DNA from 4 places in the Streptomyces sp. MCA2 genome. Region 1 is predicted to be linked to each of the others. Evidence: riboswitches for the same ligand, from Rfam matches in the RefSeq annotation. Region 1 holds a riboswitch; each other region holds the start of a gene.

What was found. A riboswitch is a leader RNA that binds a small molecule or an ion and turns the genes downstream of it on or off. The one in region 1 is predicted to bind cyclic di-AMP.
Region 2: another riboswitch for cyclic di-AMP. It lies ahead of M8I34_RS27995 (C40 family peptidase); the one in region 1 lies ahead of M8I34_RS25290 (M23 family metallopeptidase).
Region 3: another riboswitch for cyclic di-AMP. It lies ahead of M8I34_RS30525 (transglycosylase family protein); the one in region 1 lies ahead of M8I34_RS25290 (M23 family metallopeptidase).
Region 4: another riboswitch for cyclic di-AMP. It lies ahead of M8I34_RS32870 (C40 family peptidase); the one in region 1 lies ahead of M8I34_RS25290 (M23 family metallopeptidase).

The regions. Positions count from the first base shown of each region.
Region 1 is NZ_JAMJFM010000033.1:17,786-22,209, forward strand. Features, by position in the region: gene M8I34_RS25280 (HPr family phosphocarrier protein) at 1-10, shown strand, start outside; gene M8I34_RS25285 (GntR family transcriptional regulator) at 319-1,008, opposite strand; gene M8I34_RS25290 (M23 family metallopeptidase) at 1,295-2,074, opposite strand; cyclic di-AMP (ydaO/yuaA leader) riboswitch at 2,088-2,243, opposite strand; gene M8I34_RS25295 (pitrilysin family protein) at 2,453-3,835, opposite strand; gene M8I34_RS25300 (pitrilysin family protein) at 3,874-4,424, opposite strand, start outside.
Region 2 is NZ_JAMJFM010000039.1:53,503-57,926, forward strand. Features, by position in the region: gene M8I34_RS27985 (C40 family peptidase) at 1-463, opposite strand, end outside; gene M8I34_RS27990 (hypothetical protein) at 788-1,141, shown strand; gene M8I34_RS27995 (C40 family peptidase) at 1,327-2,475, opposite strand; cyclic di-AMP (ydaO/yuaA leader) riboswitch at 2,483-2,667, opposite strand; gene pcrA (DNA helicase PcrA) at 2,958-4,424, shown strand, end outside.
Region 3 is NZ_JAMJFM010000046.1:24,119-28,542, reverse strand. Features, by position in the region: gene eno (phosphopyruvate hydratase) at 1-936, opposite strand, end outside; gene M8I34_RS30525 (transglycosylase family protein) at 1,278-1,943, opposite strand; cyclic di-AMP (ydaO/yuaA leader) riboswitch at 1,951-2,164, opposite strand; gene M8I34_RS30520 (transglycosylase family protein) at 2,375-3,337, opposite strand; gene M8I34_RS30515 (cytochrome P450) at 3,651-4,424, opposite strand, start outside.
Region 4 is NZ_JAMJFM010000053.1:14,548-18,971, reverse strand. Features, by position in the region: gene M8I34_RS32885 (8-amino-7-oxononanoate synthase) at 1-691, shown strand, start outside; gene M8I34_RS32880 (LysR family transcriptional regulator) at 844-1,758, opposite strand; gene M8I34_RS32875 (LysE family translocator) at 1,830-2,498, shown strand; gene M8I34_RS32870 (C40 family peptidase) at 2,632-3,105, opposite strand; cyclic di-AMP (ydaO/yuaA leader) riboswitch at 3,110-3,307, opposite strand; gene M8I34_RS32865 (hypothetical protein) at 3,585-3,893, opposite strand; gene M8I34_RS32860 (ATP-dependent Clp protease proteolytic subunit) at 3,899-4,424, opposite strand, start outside.

The DNA.
Region 1 (4,424 bases):
GACCGTCTGAGTCCGCCAGGACCTCTGCATGCGGCGGGGCCGTTTCCGTGTGCCGGAATCCGGTCGCTGCGCCTGTGGCCGGGATATCGATATATGCGCTCACCGCATGCGCCGTACGCATTACGGCACGGGGGAGCTAAATTCCGGGGGACCCGACATGCGCCGCAATACGCAAAGTATTTGGCGCGCACCCTTCTCCCTCCCTCTCCCGCTTGCCGCAAAACAGGCAGCGGAATTCGGGCTGAAGGCGGACCGAATAGAGAAAGCCGCCCCGGCTGCCGGAGAAATATTCGCACTTCTTTGTATACGGGGCCCTTGTTAAGGGCGGGCACGCGCCGTGTTGACGTGTGGTTTCGGATCCCTCACCTCCGTCTTGGCGGGGCGCCGCAGCCGGTACACCGGGAGTGAGCGCTCGACATGAGCCGCCATCAGGGCGCGGGCCCGCTCCGCGTCCCCCCGGGCCACCGCGTCCAGCACCGCACCGTGTTCGTCCCACGACTCCCCGGCCCGGGCCGGCAGTTCCACCACATACATCCACTCGATCTTGCGCCGCAGCTGAGTGAGCAAGGCCGTCAGACTGGGGCTGCCGGCCGCCTGGGCCAGCGTCTCGTGGAACCAGCCGTCCAGTTGGCGCAGATCGGCGGGGTTGCCATGACGGGCCCGCTCGCGGCCGAGCCGTACCAGACCACGGAGCACCTTGAGGTGAGCCGGGCTACGGCGGGCGGCCGCACGGGCGGCTCCCAGCGGCTCCAACAGGGCGCGGACGGCGAGGAGATCGGCGGCCTCCTGCTCGGTGGGCTCGGCGACACAGGCACCTGCGTGGTGGCGGGTGGTGACGAACCCTTCGGACTGCAACGTACGCAGCGCTTCACGGACCGGCACTCTGGAGACGCCGTACCGGGCCGCCAGGATCTCCTCGATCAGCCGGCTCCCCGGCACCAGCGCGCCGGAGACAATGTCGTCGCGAATCGCCGTGCACACCGCATGCGCGGAAATATGGCCTCGCATCTTCCGTGCCTCCGCCGTAATCCCCTGGAAACGCCGCCGGTCGGCGACTTTTCCGTGACTCTATTCGACGGGAACGGCTTTTCCGAAGGACTCCGGTTATTCATGGATATTTTTTGGCCAGCAGCCACGGGTTGCCGACGTATCGCGGGTCGCCGGCGTATCCGGTGCACGCACACCGCAGCCGCACACCGGATAACGCCGAAGCCCCGGCCGTGTGGCCGGGGCTTCCGTCGGATGCGCGGTGCGACGCGGGCCTGCGGGGCGCGCGGCCGGGCGAGGCCGGAGGTCAGGCGTTGACGCCGTGCGAGCGCAGGTAGGCGACCGGATCGATGTCCGAACCGTAGTCGGCGCCGGTACGGGCTTCGAAGTGCAGGTGCGGGCCGGTGGTGTTGCCGGTGGAGCCGGAGAGGCCGATCTGCTGGCCCGGGGTGACGTGCTGGCCGACCGAGACGCCGAGCGACGACAGGTGACCGTACTGGGTGTAGGTGCCGTCGTTCATCTTGATCACGATGTTGTTGCCGTACGCACCGCCCCAGCCGGCCTCGACGACGGTGCCCGAGCTGACCGCGTGGACGCTGGTGCCGGAGGCGGCGTGGAAGTCGATACCGGTGTGACTGCCCGAGGACCACAGGCCGCTGGAGGCCTTGTACGAGGTGGAGACGTAGGAGTCCGCGACGGGGGCGACGAAGGTGTTGAGGCGCTTGCGCTCCGCCTCACGGGCGGCGCGCTCCTTGGCCTTGCGGGCGGCTTCGACACGCTGCTTGGCCTCTTCGGCCTGCCTCTTGGCCACGGCCTCCGCCTTGGCCTTCGCGGCGGCGGCCTCGGCCTCTGCCTGCTGCGCGTCGGCCTGGGCCTCGACATGGTTGGCGAGCTCGTCGCCCAGCACGACGGCCCGCTGGAGACCGGTGTCGTGGGTGCGCGCCTCGTCCGTGGCCGCCAGCGCCGGCGAGGCCACGGAGGCGACAACGCCGCCGGCCGCGAGGGTGGCTATGCCGGCGATGCTGCGGGTCGTTCGAGCGGGGCGGTTCGCACGACGGTGCTTCCCGGTGGCACGGATGAACGCCATGTGGCTGGCTTGTCCTTTCCTTCCTTCTCGCCTACCGGGTTAGCTGACGGGTTCGGAGCAGGAAGGTCTCCTACGGGCTCCTCCGGAGAGGAGTCCGATTCACCCCAAGGGACACTGGGTCCCCGGCTCCCCTGGCTCGCGCCGTACGGGGACTCGGCGATGACTGCCCGGTGCCACTGTTGTGGCGGACTTGTGACGAACAGCCGGACCGACGCTAAACGGGGCAACTTTCAATCGGCAAACAGATCCGCTTTTTTGTGCGGGATGCCACAAGAACCGTGGCACCAGCCGCAATAAACCGGACATACAGCGGCTCCCGTGGCGCGAACGCCACGGGAGCCGCTTTGTCGATATATGACCTTCCGTCACATGGCGGGACTAACCGCCGACGACCGTCACCTCACCGATGCCCAGCGCCTTGATGGGCTCGGCGATCTGCGCCGCATCGCCCACCAGCACCGTCACCAGCCGGTCCATGGGGAAAGCGTTGACCGCCGCCGCCGTCGCCTCGACCGTGCCGGTCTCCGCGAGGCGGACGTACAACTGCGCCTGGAAGTCGTCCGGCAGGTGCTGTTCCACCTGGTCGGCGAGGGTGCCCGCGACGGCTGCCGCGGTCTCGTACTTCAGCGGCGCCACCCCGACGAGGTTCTGTACGGCGACGTCCCTCTCGTCGTCCGTCAGCCCCTCTGCCGCGAGGGTGCGCAGCACCTTCCACAGGTCCTCCAGCGCCGGGACGGTGGAGGCGGTGTCCACCGAGCCGCTGATGCCGAGCAGCGAGGCTCCCGTGGCCCCCTCAGGAGAGGTGGGGGCGGTGGAGCGGAGCACCTGGCCGAAGGCGCGCACCCCGTAGGTGTAGCCCTTCTCCTCCCTCAGGACACGGTCCAGACGGGAGGTGAGGGTGCCGCCCAGGCAGTACGTGCCGAGGACCTGCGCGGGCCACACCCGGTCGTGCCGGTCGGCACCGATACGGCCGAGGAGCAGCTGCGTCTGGACGGCTCCGGGGCGGTCCACGATCACCACGCGGCCGGTGTCGTCGGCGACGATCGGCGAGGCCTTCAGCGGCTCGCCCGTCGAGCCGCTCCAGGCGCCGAGGGTGTCGGCGAGCGCGGCGTCCAGGTCGACGCCGGTGAAGTCACCGACGATGACGGCAGTGGCCGTGGCGGGCCGTACATGGGCGTCGTAGAAGGCGCGGACGGCCCCGGCATCGACGCGTCCGACGGTCTCCTCGGTGCCCTGGCGCGGCCGCGACATCCGGGATGTGGCCGGGAACAGCTCCTTGGACAGCGCCATCGCGGCGCGCCGGGCCGGGTTGGCGAGCTCGTGCGGGATCTCGTCGAGACGGTTGCGCACCAGCCGCTCGATCTCGCTCTCCGGGAAGGCGGGCGCGCGCAGCGCGTCGGCGAGCAGCCCGAGCGCGCGGTGCAGCCGGGACGCCGGCACTTCGAGGGACACCCGTACACCCGGGTGGTCGGCGTGCGCGTCCAGTGTGGCGCCACAGCGCTCCAGCTCGGCGGCGAACTCCTCGGCGTCGTGCTTGTCGGTGCCCTCGGACAGGGCACGCGCCATGATCGTGGCGACGCCGTCCAGGCCCTCGGGCTCGGCGTCCAGCGGAGCGACGAGGTTGATCTCGACGGCGACGACCTGCTGGCCGGGGCGGTTGCTGGTCAGGAGCGTGAGCCCGTTGGGCAGTTGGCTGCGGCCGGGGGCCGGGAAGGCCCACGGCCTGGGCGCGCCGCCCTGGGGCTGGGGGTGAAAGTCCATGCTGCTCACGGGGGAATCGGCGTGGGTGGTGGCGTCGCTCACTGGTCCGCCTCCCCTTCCTCGGTGTCGGCGGCGTCGGTCGGCTCGTAGACGAGCACGGCGCGGTTGTCGGGGCGCAGCCGGGCCTTGGCGACCGCCTGCACCTCCTCGGGGGTGATGTCCAGGACGCGCTGCACGGCGGTCAGCGCGAGCTGCGGGTCGCCGAACAGGACGGCGAAGCGGCACAGTTCGTCGGCGCGGCCGCTGACCGTGGCCAGCCGGTCCAGCCATTCGCGCTCCAGCTGGGCCTGTGCCCGCTCCATCTCCTCCGGGGTCGGGCCCTCGGCGGCGAAGCGGGCCAGCTCCTCGTCGACGGCGCGCTCGATGCCGGGGACCTCCACGCCACCGGACGTCTTCACGTCCAGCCAGCCCAGCGAGGGTGCGCCGGCCAGCCGCAGCAGGCCGAAGCCGGCCGCCACGGCGCTGCGGTCGCGCCGCACCAGCCGGTTGTACAGGCGGGAGGACTCGCCGCCGCCCAGGACGGTCAGCGCGAGGTCCGCGGCGTCCGCCTCACGGGTGCCGTCGTGCGGCAGCCGGTAGGCCGCCATCA
Region 2 (4,424 bases), on a different contig from region 1:
GGCTGCCCGTGCGCTGGAGGACCGCGGCGCCGTCCAGGTAGCGCTGCGGGTCCGCGGACAGCAGCAGCCGTACGGTCGGGTCGATGCCGCCGGAGCGGTACTGGCTCGCGGCCATGGTGCCCAGTTCGCTGCGGGCGGCGTTCAGGTTCTCGGTCCTGCGGGCGGCCTCGTCCTGAAGCCTGCTCAGCTCCTCGCGTGCCTTCTCGGCGGCTTCCTTCGCGCCGTTGTAGCTCTGCGTGGCCACCTCTGCCTCCTGGTACAGCACGTCGACCCGGTTCTTGACCTGGGCGGGGGTGGGCTGGGGTGCGGCCTGGCCGGTGCCGTCGAGGCCGGCGGCGGTGGCCGCACCGGCCAGGGCCAGGGTGGCGGCCGTACGGGCGGTGCGCGCGCTGCGCGAGCCGCCGGTGAGCGCGGCGAGCGGATGCTGCCGCGGCTTGCGGTGCGAGGCCACGGTGGCCGTCACTTCCTTCCCTTCGAGCCGCGGGCCCGGCGGCGGTCCGTAACGAGGGAACGGACCGCCGCCGCACCTCTCGGCGGGACGGCCGACAGGACGCCGGTGGGAGGCCGGCGATGGCGGGGAGTCGGCCGCCTGGAGGAGGACGCTAAGCCTGTGCGTCACGGCAAGGAGTCCGCTTGCCCGGGATTGTTCGCTTTCGACCGTGACCGGTGCACGGGTGACCATGGCACCGAGGCCGCACGGCCGGGACCGGGCCCGGCCTGACCGAAGCGGCGATTGTGGGCGCCCTGCCGGAAGGGCCGTGCTATGCGGCGGCTACGATCCAGCACTATGGACGTAGTAATCAATATCTTCGTCGGCCTGCACATCATCGGCATCGCCTCCCTGCTGGGCGGCTTTCTGACCCAGATGAAGGCGATGAGCGCGGGCACCGCCCGCTTTGTGCCCGCGATGCTGCACGGTGCGCTGACGATGCTGGTCACCGGCATCGTGCTGGTCGGCCTCAACCAGGCCCAGGACCACAGCCTCAACAACATCAAGCTCGGCATCAAGATGGCCGTTCTGGTGGTCATCCTGGCGCTGGTCTACGTCAAGCGGGACGAGGAGAGCGTCGCCAAGCCGGTCTTCGGCGCGGTCGGCGCGCTGACGGTGGCCAACATCTTCATCGCGGTGCTCTGGACCTGAGCGGAGCGGCCGGCGGCGCGGTAACAGGGCCCCGCGCTCCGGGATGAACACCCCTCCGCGGCACCCGGGAAGAACGCCCCTCCACAGCACACCGCGCGGTCCTCGCACTCCGTTTCGGGAGGCGACGGCCGCGCGGTGGCGTGTGGGGGGTGACCGTGGGGGGTGGCCTGAGGGGGAGCGGGGCCTCAGCCCGGGCGGACGCTCCCGTAGATCGGCATGTAGTAGATCGACTCCTCCCGGACGTTGGCGCCCGGGTGCGGGGCGTGGATCATCTTGCCGCCGCCTATGTACATGCCCACGTGGCTGATGTCGTCGTAGAAGAAGACCAGGTCACCGGGCTTGAGATCCTTGGTGGCGATCCGCTGGCCGACCTTGACCTGGTCCCAGGTGGTCCGCGGCAGATCGACGCCGGCCGCCTTCCACGCCGCCTGGGTCAGCCCCGAGCAGTCGTAGGAGCTGGGGCCGGTGGCGCCCCAGACGTACGGCTTGCCCGTCTGGGCGCGGGCGAAGGCGAGCGCCTTCTCGGCCTTGGCGGAGGACGAACCTCCGGTGGAGCCGTCGTCGGTGCCGCCACCGGTCTGCCCGCCGGACGGGCCACCGCCGTCGTGCTGCCGCTGTCGCTCCCGCTCCTGCTGCTTGCGCGCCTCCTCCTCGGCCTTGCGCTTGGCAGCCGCCTCCTTGCGGCGCTCCAGCTCCGCCATCCGCGCCTTCTCCTGGGCGGTCAGCCGGGACAGCAGCTGCCGGGCCTCGGCCAGCTTGCCCTGCACGGACCGCTTGGACTCCTTGAGGGAGGCCTGCGACGTCTGGAGCCGCTCCAGGCTGCGGGACGCCTCCGCGCGCTGCCGGGCGGCCGCCGCCTGCTGCTCCTGGTAGTCGGAGACGGCCTGCTTCTGCCGGCCGGTCATCCGCTCCATGAGGTGGCTGCGGTCGAAGAACTGCTGCGGGTCCTTGGCGAGCATCAGCTGCGCCGTCGGGTTCAGGCCGCCGGTGCGGTACTGCGCGGAGGCGAAGGTGCCCAGCATGCGCCGGGACTCGTTCATCTTCTCGGCGCGCTTGGCGGCGGCGTCGAGCAGGCCGTCCACGGTGTCGCGCTGGGCGTCGGCGCGCTCCTTGACGGCGTTGTACTTCTGGGTGGCCACCTCGGCCTCGTGGTAGAGGCCGTCGACCTTCTGCTTGACCTCTTCGATGCCGGGCTTGGGCGCCCGGGGTGCCGCGTTGGCGGACTGCGAGAGCAGCGTGGCCGAGGCGAGGGCGGCGGTGGTGAGTCCGACCGCCGTACGACGGCCTCCGGGTGAGGCGAGAATGCTGGTGCGCGGCTTGCGATGCGACGCCAAGGCCGGCGACTCCTTCCGTGGACCGCCTACCGGGTTAGCTGTCGGGTTCGGGCGGTGTCGCTGACGGAAGGCTTGCCCTACGGTCCGGACCTCCGCCGACGGCGGCTGCCCGGATCGATTCACCCCGGTGGTGCTGGTGGGTCCCCGGCTCCGGATGCCTCAGGGCAGGGCCGGACTCGGCGTGGGCGGCCCGTGCGGACGCTGTCGTCCACGGGGAGGCGGGCTGCCTGAGCGAGGACGTTAGCCAACTCGTGTGGCTCCTGTGAAGGCTGATGTTCGATATGCCCGAAACCTTTTCGTGACCTGAACGCGATGCGGGGGTTGTTGTGGCAGATGTCGGATTCGGGTAGACGACGCGGTGCCCGGTCTGTGAAGGGCCCGGCCTCCTGACCTGCCGCGGCGCCACGGCCCGCTCCGTATGCGTCCCGCAATTGCCTACTCCGCGGCGGGCTGTCAGTGCGGCAGCCTAGACTCGGTGGGCGATGAGCAGCCTCTTTGACGACAGCTTCCTGGCGGACCTCGGCCACAAGGGCGAGGAGGAGCACCAGCCGCCTCCCGAGGACGAGCACGGCCCGGCCCCGGAGGAGATCCCCGCCGACCTCTTCGGCGGGCGGTTCGACGCGCCCGCCCCCAGAGAGGCGTTCTACCGCGACGGCGCCGCCCGTCCCGCCCTCGACCCGGCGACGCTGCTGGAGGGGCTCAACGACGAGCAGAAGGCCGCCGTGGTGCATACCGGCGGCCCGCTGCTGATCGTCGCCGGCGCCGGCTCCGGCAAGACCCGGGTGCTGACCCACCGCATCGCGCATCTGCTCGCCGAGCGCCATGTCCACCCCGGCCAGATCCTCGCGATCACGTTCACGAACAAGGCCGCCGGTGAGATGAAGGAGCGTGTCGAGGAGCTCGTCGGCCCGCGCGCCAACGCCATGTGGGTCTCCACCTTCCACAGCGCCTGCGTCCGCATCCTGCGCCGCGAGTCCAAGAAGCTGGGCTTCACGTCCTCCTTCTCGATCTACGACGCCGCCGACTCCAAGCGCCTGATGGCCCTGGTCTGCCGTGATCTGGATCTGGACCCCAAGCGCTACCCGCCCAAGTCCTTCAGCGCGAAGATCTCCAACCTCAAGAACGAGCTCATCGACGAGGAGACCTTCGCCGGGACGGCCGCCGACGGTTTCGAGAAGACCTTGGCCGAGGCGTATGCCATGTACCAGGCGCGGCTGCGCGAGGCCAACGCCCTGGACTTCGACGACATCATCATGACGACGGTCAACCTGCTCCAGGCCTTCCCCGATGTCGCCGACCACTACCGCCGCCGCTTCCGCCACGTCCTCGTCGACGAGTACCAGGACACCAACCACGCCCAGTACACCCTCGTCCGCGAGCTGGTCGGCCCCGCCGAATCCGCCGCCGAGCTGTGCGTCGTCGGTGACGCCGACCAGTCGATCTACGCCTTCCGCGGCGCCACGATCCGCAACATCCTCCAGTTCGAGGAGGACTACCCGGACGCGACGACGATTCTGCTGGAGCAGAACTACCGCTCCTCGCAGACGATCCTCTCCGCCGCCAACGCGGTCATCGAGCGCAACGAGAACCGCCGCCCCAAGAACCTCTGGACCGACGCCGGCGCCGGCCCCAAGATCACCGGCTATGTCGCCGACACCGAGCACGACGAGGCCCAGTTCGTCGCCGACGAGATCGACCGGCTGACGGATGCCGGTGACGCCAAGGCCGGCGATGTCGCCGTGTTCTACCGCACCAACGCCCAGTCCCGTGTCTTCGAAGAGATCTTCATCCGGGTCGGGCTGCCCTACAAGGTCGTCGGCGGCGTCCGCTTCTACGAGCGCAAGGAGGTCCGCGACGTCCTCGCGTACCTGCGGGTGCTCGCCAACCCCGAGGACACCGTCCCGCTCCGCCGCATCCTGAACGTCCCCAAGCGCGGCATCGGCGACCGC
Region 3 (4,424 bases), on a different contig from region 1:
CTTGTCGGTGATGACCTTCCAGCCGGCCCAGTCGTCCTCGAACAGCGGGTCCTCGATGGAGACGAGCGGGTAGGCCGCCACCAGCTCCTCGTAGTACTCGGTCATCTCGGCGGCCGAGCGGTCCTTGCCCTCGAACTGGTACTTGCCGTCCTTGTAGAACTCGGAGGCGGCGACGTCCAGCGCGAGCGCGATGTCCTGGCCGGGGGCGTAACCGGCTTCCTTGATGGCCTCGAGGATGAGGTCGAGGGCCTCGCGGTTGGAGCCCAGGTTCGGGGCGAAGCCGCCCTCGTCGCCGAGGCCGGTGGCCAGACCCTTGGTCTTCAGGACCTTCTTGAGGGTGTGGTAGACCTCGGCGCCCCAGCGCAGCGCCTCGGAGAAGGACTCCGCGCCGATCGGGGCGATCATGAACTCCTGGATGTCCACGTTGGAGTCGGCGTGCGAGCCGCCGTTCAGGATGTTCATCATCGGGACGGGCAGGACGTGCGCGTTCGGGCCACCGAGGTAGCGGAACAGCGGGAGGTCGCTGGCCTCGGAGGCGGCGTGCGCGACGGCGAGGGAGACGCCGAGGATGGCGTTGGCGCCGAGCGAGCCCTTGTTGTCGGTGGCGTCCAGGTCGAACATGGCCTGGTCGATCAGCCGCTGCTCGGTCGCGTCGTAGCCGACGAGCTCCGGGCCGATCTGCTCGATGACGGCCAGGACGGCCTTCTCCACGCCCTTGCCCAGGTAGCGGTTCGGGTCGCCGTCGCGGAGCTCGATGGCCTCGAAGGCGCCGGTGGAGGCACCGGACGGGACGGCGGCACGGCCGGTGCTGCCGTCGTCGAGGCCGACCTCGACCTCGACCGTGGGATTACCTCGCGAGTCGAGAATTTCGCGGGCTACGACGACGTCGATCGACGGCACGTTGTCTCCTTCGTGGGTGTCTGGCGTTCTGCGCATGAGCCTAACGGCCCCGGGCTCGTCCGCCTGCCCTTGGCCCGCTCTGTGGGATGGAAAGCCGTGCAAAGCCCTCTGAAGACCCAGTTCACGGGCGTTTGGCCGCATTGTTCGCCGAACGGGAACATTCGCCGAGCGGGAGCGGTCGGCGGCGTGCGGTCGCGGCCCGGCGTCGGTCCGGCCTCGGGCCCGGCGGCGTCTGCCCGGGCGCGGTCCGGTCTCGGCCCGGGCAGAAGAAACCCCGCCCCGGCGCGCTCGGGGGAAGGGCGCGCCGGGGCGGGGCGGTCTCACGGGGGAAGGGGGCCCGCCGCTCGGGCCCGCCCGCGTCCCGGAGAGGGAGGGACTCAGACGTTGAGCTTCTGACCCGGGAAGATCAGGTTCGGGTTGCCGCCGATGACCGACTTGTTGGCCTTGTAGACCGACTTCCAGTCGCTGCCGTGGGCCTTGGCGATCTTGGCGAGGGTGTCGCCCGCCTTGACGGTGTAGTTGCCGTGGCCCATGGACTTGCGCTCGGTCGAGCGCGAGGCGTGCTGCTCGGGGGCGGCCGGGGCCTTCTTCGCCTCGGTCTTGCCCTGGTCCTGCTGCGGCGCGGACTTGGTCTGCGCGGAGCCGGAGGTGTCGACGTCGGCGGCCGGGCCACCGGAGGTCAGGTTGCCGGCACCGGCGCAGGACCAGGCACCCGGGCCCTGGATGGCGAGGAGCTTCTCGGCGGCGGCGATCTGCTGGGACTTGCTGGCCAGGTCGGCGCGCGCCGCGTACTGGGTGCCACCGGCGGCGGCCCAGCTGGAGTTGGAGAACTGGAGGCCACCGTAGTAGCCGTTACCGGTGTTGATCGACCAGTTGCCGCCGGACTCACACTGGGCGACCTTGTCCCAGGTGGCCACGGAGGCGGCAGAGGCGGAGGTGGCGCCCATCAGCGGGACGGCCACGGCAGCACCGGCGATGCCGGCGAGGGTGGCGACGCGGACGGCCTTGGAGGGACGACGGTGCTTGCCCTTGATGATCAGCATGGTTCGTTCGTTTCCTCACCGACGCCTACGAGGTGAGCTGTCGGGTTCGGGCTGTGAGAAGTCGCCCGGCCGCGTGCGCGTGGCGCACGTGGCTTCACCCCAAGCCGGTTGACCCGCTTTCACGGGTGGGGCCGGCACGTACCTTGGGTCCCCCGCTCCTGCCTTCGGCGCTTGCGCGTCAAGTGCCTCCGATCACCGGCAGGATTCGGCGTGTGATCAAAGGGCCCGCTTTGGCGAGCGGTCCTGACGTTAAGCAGTAACCGCCCTGGGGTTCAAACCCCATCATGTGAACCAAGTTGACCGTTTTTGATCACGGCTAGGTCACATATCCGCAGGTGAACCCCGGTTCCACGAGGTGGGACGAACCGGGGTTCACCGGAGTCAACGAGAGCCTTGTCTCACTTTCCCCAAAAGCGGGCGAAGGTGGCGAACTACCCTTCCTTGTGCCCCAGATCGAGCAGTTGGCCCGGCTTGATCAGGTCGGCGTCGGAGCCGATGACGCCCTCGTTGCCCTCGTAGAGCGCGGCCCAGCCACCGGGCAGCCGGTGGGCCTGGGCGATGGCTGACAGCGTGTCACCCGGCCGCACGGTGTAGTCGCCGTCGGCCGCCGGGCCCGTGCGGTGCGCGTCATCGCCCCGCGAGGCATGCCGGCCGCCGGCGGACCTGTCCTCGTCGTCGCCCGCGCCGCCGCGGTGCTTGCCCTTGGCGGGCTTCTCCTGCGGGGTGCCGGTCGTGTCCGGACGGCTGCCCCCGTCGGACGGGTCGGCGGACTGCGACGGGCCGCCGTCCCGGTCGTCCGGCGTCGCCGGGTCGGACGGCGTCGGGTCGGACGGCTCCGGGTCGGACGGCTCCGGGCTCGTGGACGCGTCGCCGGAGCGGCCGGAGTCCGTGGCGTCGGGCGAGGGCGCCGGATCGGACGGCTCGTCGCCGGGCTCGTCGCGCTGCTGCCCGACGGAGTCCGGGTCGCCGTGCGTGCCGGACGAACCGGACGAGTCCCAGGGGTCCGAGGACCCGTCCGCGTCCGACGGGGCGGGCGAGGGGGTGGCGACGCTGCCCGGGTCGACCTCCGGCGCGCGCCCGTCCTTGGCGAGACCGGCGCTCACCGCACAGCTCGACCACTGGTCCGGGCCGCGGGCGTCGAGGATCGACTGGGCCACCGCGATCTGCTGGGAGCGGCTGGCGAGGTCGGGGCGCGAGGCATAGGCCGCGCCGCCGTAGGTGTCCCACAGCTCCTGGGTGAGCTGGAGCCCGCCGTAGTAGCCGTTGCCCGAGGCCGCGCTCCAGACGCCGCCGCTCTCGCACTGGGCGACCTTGTCCCAGGTCGCGGTGTCGGCGGCGTGAGCGCCGCTCGCACCGAGCAGGGGCAGGGCGATGCCGGCGCCGGTCGCTCCCACCGTGACAAAGATGGCCGGTGCCTGACGGGGGCGACGATGTCGGCCGTTCCCGGAACGCATGCGGATGCCTTTCGCGCGGCGGTTGAGTTGTACGACGAGCTCGTCGAGCTGCTCGACGGGTCACCCGCCCGGCCGGCGCGCACGAGGCACACCGTTACACCGGTCCCCCACATCACCGCTTCGGCCGATCGAGTGAAGCCGTCGATCGTCGGTCGAAAGGTAGCCGGGGTCACGGGTAGTCACAAGTCGGTGTAGTGGAGATCACGTAAAGGTCACACGACTGACTCAGCGTCACATTTGTCCTTTTCGCTGGTCAGGGCCGCTCGGGCCCGAACTCCACCGGCAGCGACCGCAGTCCGCGCATGATGAGCCCGCCACGCCAGCGCAAATCATCCGGTTCCGCGGCAAGCCGGATGTCCGGGAGCCGGTTCAGCAGCGTCGCCAGAGCGGCCTGTCCTTCGAGCCGGGCGAGCGGCGCGCCCAGGCAGTAGTGGATGCCGTGCCCGTATCCCAGATGCTGGTTGTCACGACGGGTCAGATCGAGGACGTCCGGCTCGTCGAAGCGTGCCGGGTCGCGGTCGGCGGCGGCCAGCACCACCAGGACCGGGTCGCCCTTCGCGATCCGCTGCCCGGCCAGCGTCAGCTCCTCGGTCGCGAACCGCCAGGTCGCCAGCTCCACGGGCCCGTCATAACGGAGCAGTTCCTCGATACCGGTGGTGAGCAGCTCGGTGTCGCCCGCCGCCAGCGACTTCTGGAGCAGCTCGCGCTGGGCGGGGTGGCGCAGCAGCGCATAGATGCCGTTGCCGATGAGGTTGACGGTGGTCTCGAAACCGGCGAAGAGCAGGATGAAGGCCATCGCGGCGGCCTCGTTCTCGGTGAGGTGCTCGCCGTGGTCGGAGGCCCTGATCAGGCCGGAGATCAGATCCTCGTCCGGCTCCGCGGTGTCGCCCAGGGACTCGCGCTTGCGGTGGATCAGCTCGGCGAGATAGCCGCGCATCTTCTTCACGGACCGGGCGACACCGCCGCGCGGCCCCCCGCCGTGCCGGATCATCATGCCGGCCCAGTCGCGGAAGTCGTCCTGGTCCTC
Region 4 (4,424 bases), on a different contig from region 1:
ACGTGCCGCGCTGACCGGCCACGACGGCCGGGCGCTCGCCGTGACCGACTCGGTCTTCTCGGTCGACGGGGACGCCGCGCCGCTCCCCGCGCTGGCCGAGGTCTGCCGGACACGGGGAGCCGGGCTGCTCGTCGACGACGCACACGGCCTGGGGGTGCTGGGCGAAGGGGGCCGTGGCGCGCTGTGGGCGGCCGGACTCGCGGGTGACGGTGATGTGGTGGCCACCATGACGCTCTCCAAGTCGCTCGGCTCCCAGGGCGGTGTGGTGCTCGGACCGGCCCGGGTCATCGAGCATCTGGTCAACACCGCCCGTTCGTTCATCTTCGACACCGGTCTCGCCCCGGCGGCGGCGGGCGGTGCCCTCGCGGCGCTACGGCTGCTGCGCCGTGAACCGCAGCGCGCCACCCGGGCCGTGCGGATCGCTCAGGGGCTGCACGAGCGGCTCACCGCGGCGGGTCTGACGGCGGTACGCCCGGACGCGGCCGTGGTCTCCGTACGTGCCCCCTCGCCGGAAGCGGCGCTCCGGTGGGCCGCCGACTGCCGTGCGGCCGGGCTCGCGGTCGGCTGCTTCCGGCCGCCGTCCGTGCCCGACGGGATCTCCCGGCTGCGGCTCACCGCCCGCGCGGACCTGACGGCTGCTCAGCTCGACCGGGCGGTCGGCACGATCGTGGCCACGGCGCCGACGGGCTGAGCCGGCGACCGTGCGGAGCGGTACGGCGGCCGGCCCCGCGGCAGGCCGCCGTCCGCGGAACCGTCTGGCCCCTGTGCCGTCTGTCCGCGGAACTGTCCGTCCGTGAGACCGTCCGTCCGCCGCGGCCGTCCGTCCGCCGCGGCCGTCCGTCGTCACGGCGCGGGGGAGTGGCGGGTGAAGGCCCCGCGCAGCAGGGCCCGCAAGGTGTCGGCGGCCGGGGTGCCGCCGGGGCGGTAGGCCACCGAGATCCGGCGGTGCAGCTCCGGTGGGTCCAGCCGGCGGACCCCCAGCGGTGTCATCGACCCCTCCGCCACCATCTCCGGAACCACCGCCACCCCGAGCCCCGCGCTCACCAGCGCGCACACCACGGCATAGCTCGGCGACTCACAGCGCACCGCTTCACTGGCCCCGGCGGCCGCCAGCGCCGACTCCACCTCCCGCCGGTTGGGATTGGCCGGCGCCATGCTGACCAGCGGCTGACCGGCCAGCTCGGCGAGCGGCAGTCGTCCGGAGCCCGCCGAGAGGGCATGGCCGGGCGCCGTGACCAGCACCAGCTCCTCGGTCAGCAGCGGTTCCAGGCGCACTCCCTCCGGCGCCGGCATCGCCTCGCCCGGCACATACTCATGTGTCAGCGCCAGATCGACCTCGCCCAGCGCCACCGCCGCGGTCGCCTGCGGCGGTACGTACTCCGTCACGCTCAGCTCCACATCGGGGTGCGCCCGCCGGAACGCGCTGAGCGCGGGCGGCAGCAGATGCGTGCCGGCGGTCATGAACGTGCCGACCCGCAGCCGGCCGCCGGACAGCCCCGCCAGCCGGGACAGCTCGTGCCGCGCCTGATCCAGCTCGTCCAGGACCCGCCGGGCCCGTACCAGCAGCAGCTCACCGGCGGCCGTCAGCCGAGCCCCGCGATGGTGGCGCACCAGGAGCGCCGTCCCGGCCTCCCGCTCCAGCTTGGCGAGCTGCTGGGAGAGCGCGGGAGCGGTGTAGCCCAGCCGGGTGGCGGCCCGGGTGATCGAACCGGCCTCCGCCACCGCTACCAGGGCGGCCAGCCGTGTGGGGTCGTACATAAGAATCTCTTTAGGCTCTCCAAGAACATTGCCAATACCTATTAAAGGCTCGGACCGGCGATGCTGCACTCATGGACGGACAGCTGATCGCCTTCACCGGAGTCGCCGCGGGCATGGTCGCCATGCCGGGCGCGGACTTCGCGGTCGTGGTGCGCAATGCGCTCGACTCGCGCCGGGCGGGGGTGGCGACCGCCGTCGGAGTCGCGGGCGGGCTGCTGGTGCACACCGCCCTGGCGGTGGCCGGGCTCGCGGCGGTGCTGGTCGCCGTGCCCACACTCTTCGGAGCCGTCCAACTCCTCGGCGGCGGCTACCTGTTGTACCTCGGTGTCCGCGCCCTGGCCGCGGCCTTCCGCCGCCGGGCGGCCACCACGGACGGTACCGACGGCCCGGCCGGCACCGCACCGGCCGACGGCCCCCGGCCCGCCGCTCTGCTGGGCACCACGCAGAGCCTGCGGCAGGGCTTTTTGACCAATGCGCTCAACCCCAAGGCCCCTGTTCTCTTCCTCAGCCTGCTCCCGCAGTTCGTCCCGGCGGGACAGCCCGCGCTGCCCCGGACGCTGCTGCTCGCGACGATGGTCGTCGCCATGGCACTGGTGTGGTTCCCCGCCGTCGCGCTGCTCGTCGACCGGCTGGGCGTCTGGCTGCGCCGCCCGCGGGTGGCCCGTGCCCTGGAGGCCACCACCGGGGCGCTGCTCACGGCGCTGGGAGGCATCCTGCTGGTGGAGCTGGCGCTCGCCTGAGGGCGGCGCACAACCGAACCTTCTCCGGCCGGTCCACGACAGCCACGACCGCCGTGCGGCACCTCAGCACCTCGGCGCCCACCGGCACGAACCCGGCGGCGACAATTCACCGATCGTGAGATGAACGGCCAGGTCAGTGCACCCGCCCGTACCAGACCGAGCGGCTCCAGATCCGTTCCAGCCGCACGACGCTCCCGGCCTTGGGCGCATGCCACATCCGGCCCCGGCCCGCGTAGATACCGACGTGGTAAATACCGCTGCGCGAGTGGAAGAAGACCAGGTCACCGCGGCGGCGCGAGGAGGCCGGGATGTGCCGGGTGCGGCTGTACTGCGCGGCGGCGGTGCGTGGCAGGGCCCGCCCGGCGCGCTTGAACGAGTACACCGTCAGCCCGGAACAGTCGAAGGCGTGCGGCCCTTGGGCGCCGTACCGGTACGGAGATCCTCCCTTGGAAGCCGCGATCCGCAGCGCATGGACGGATACGGACGCGGCTTCGGCGTTCCCGGCCGCTCCTGGAGCCATGGTGGTCCCGCCGAGGGTGACCAGCGTCAGAGCGGTGACGGTGCCGGCGCGCGCCAGCAGATTCGGCGTATGCATGCGCACGGTCATGCGCAAACCCTTCGTCAGCCGCCTGCGAAGGAAGACCTGTCGGGTTCGGGCAGGCGAAGATGCCCGGCCGTATGCACGGCTTCACCCCAAGGAGCCCTCGGCCGTGAAGGCCGGGCCCCGCTCTGCTCGGGTCCTCCGCTCCCGCCGATCCACATCGTCGACCGGAATCCGGCACGGCGGCGGGATTAGGCGCCCGTCCGGACCGCCCCGTCGCTGTGGCGGGGTCTTGTCGTCGAAGGGATCGTCACGCACCCAGCACCCGAATTCCGAGCTGAAAATGCCGTATGTGAGATGGGTCACAATTGACCCGAATGGTTAGATTTGTTCCCTCAGCTGCCGCGGCGCGGGGTCTTGCACCCCCCGGACCAGGGGCGAAACATCAAGGGCCGGAGAAAATGTGTCCGCCCCGCGCAATTCGTCACCTCCCCACATCGGGCGCGGACGCTACGCCGTATGTGCAGCCTCCGGCGCGTGTCGCGTCAGATTTCCTCGGGTGGCGGCACCGTCACCAGCCCGGTCCGGCGTTCGCCGTCCAGCACCCGCAGTGCCCGGGTCAGCGTTCCGCGGTGCACCTCGCTCTCGCCCCGGCTGTGCATCAGTGTCAGCGCGTCCCGTAGGCGGGTCGCCTTGCCCACCAGGGCCTGGGCGGCGCGCAGTCCGCTGTAGGTGCCACCGCAGCGGGTGGGGTTGATCCGGCCCAGCAGGTCGATCACCTCCAGATAGCTGTCGATCAGCTCGCCCTCGGCGCGGGTCAGTGCGGGCAGCGGCGGCGGTTCGGGGGGCAGCATCGGGCTCACCGCGCCACGGGCCCACGGACCGACTGCTTGCGGTTGCGGGTGAGTCCGTCGATCAGGCCGTACTCCTGAGCGGCGAGGGCGTCGAAGATCTTGTCGCGTTCGATATCGGCGGCGATCCGCTCGCGGGGCTGGCCGGTGTGCCTGGCCAGCATCTCCTCCAGCACGTCGCGGGTGCGCAGCATCTCCTCCGCCTGGATCTGGAGATCGGTGGCCTGCCCCTGGACCGGTTCGCTGAACGACGGCTGGTGGATCAGGATCCGGGCCCCGGGCAGTGCCAGCCGCTTGCCGGGCGCGCCGGCGGCCAGCAGTACGGCGGCGGAGGAGGCGGCCTGCCCCAGGCAGACGGTCTCCACGTCGCACGACACGAAGTTCATCGTGTCGTAGATGGCGGTCATCGCGGTGAACGAGCCGCCGGGGGAGTTGATGTAGAGCGAGATGTCCTGCTCGGGCGCGGCGTGTTCGAGGTGCATGAACTGCGCCATCACGTCATTGGCGGAGGCGTCGTCGATCGGGGTGCCCAGG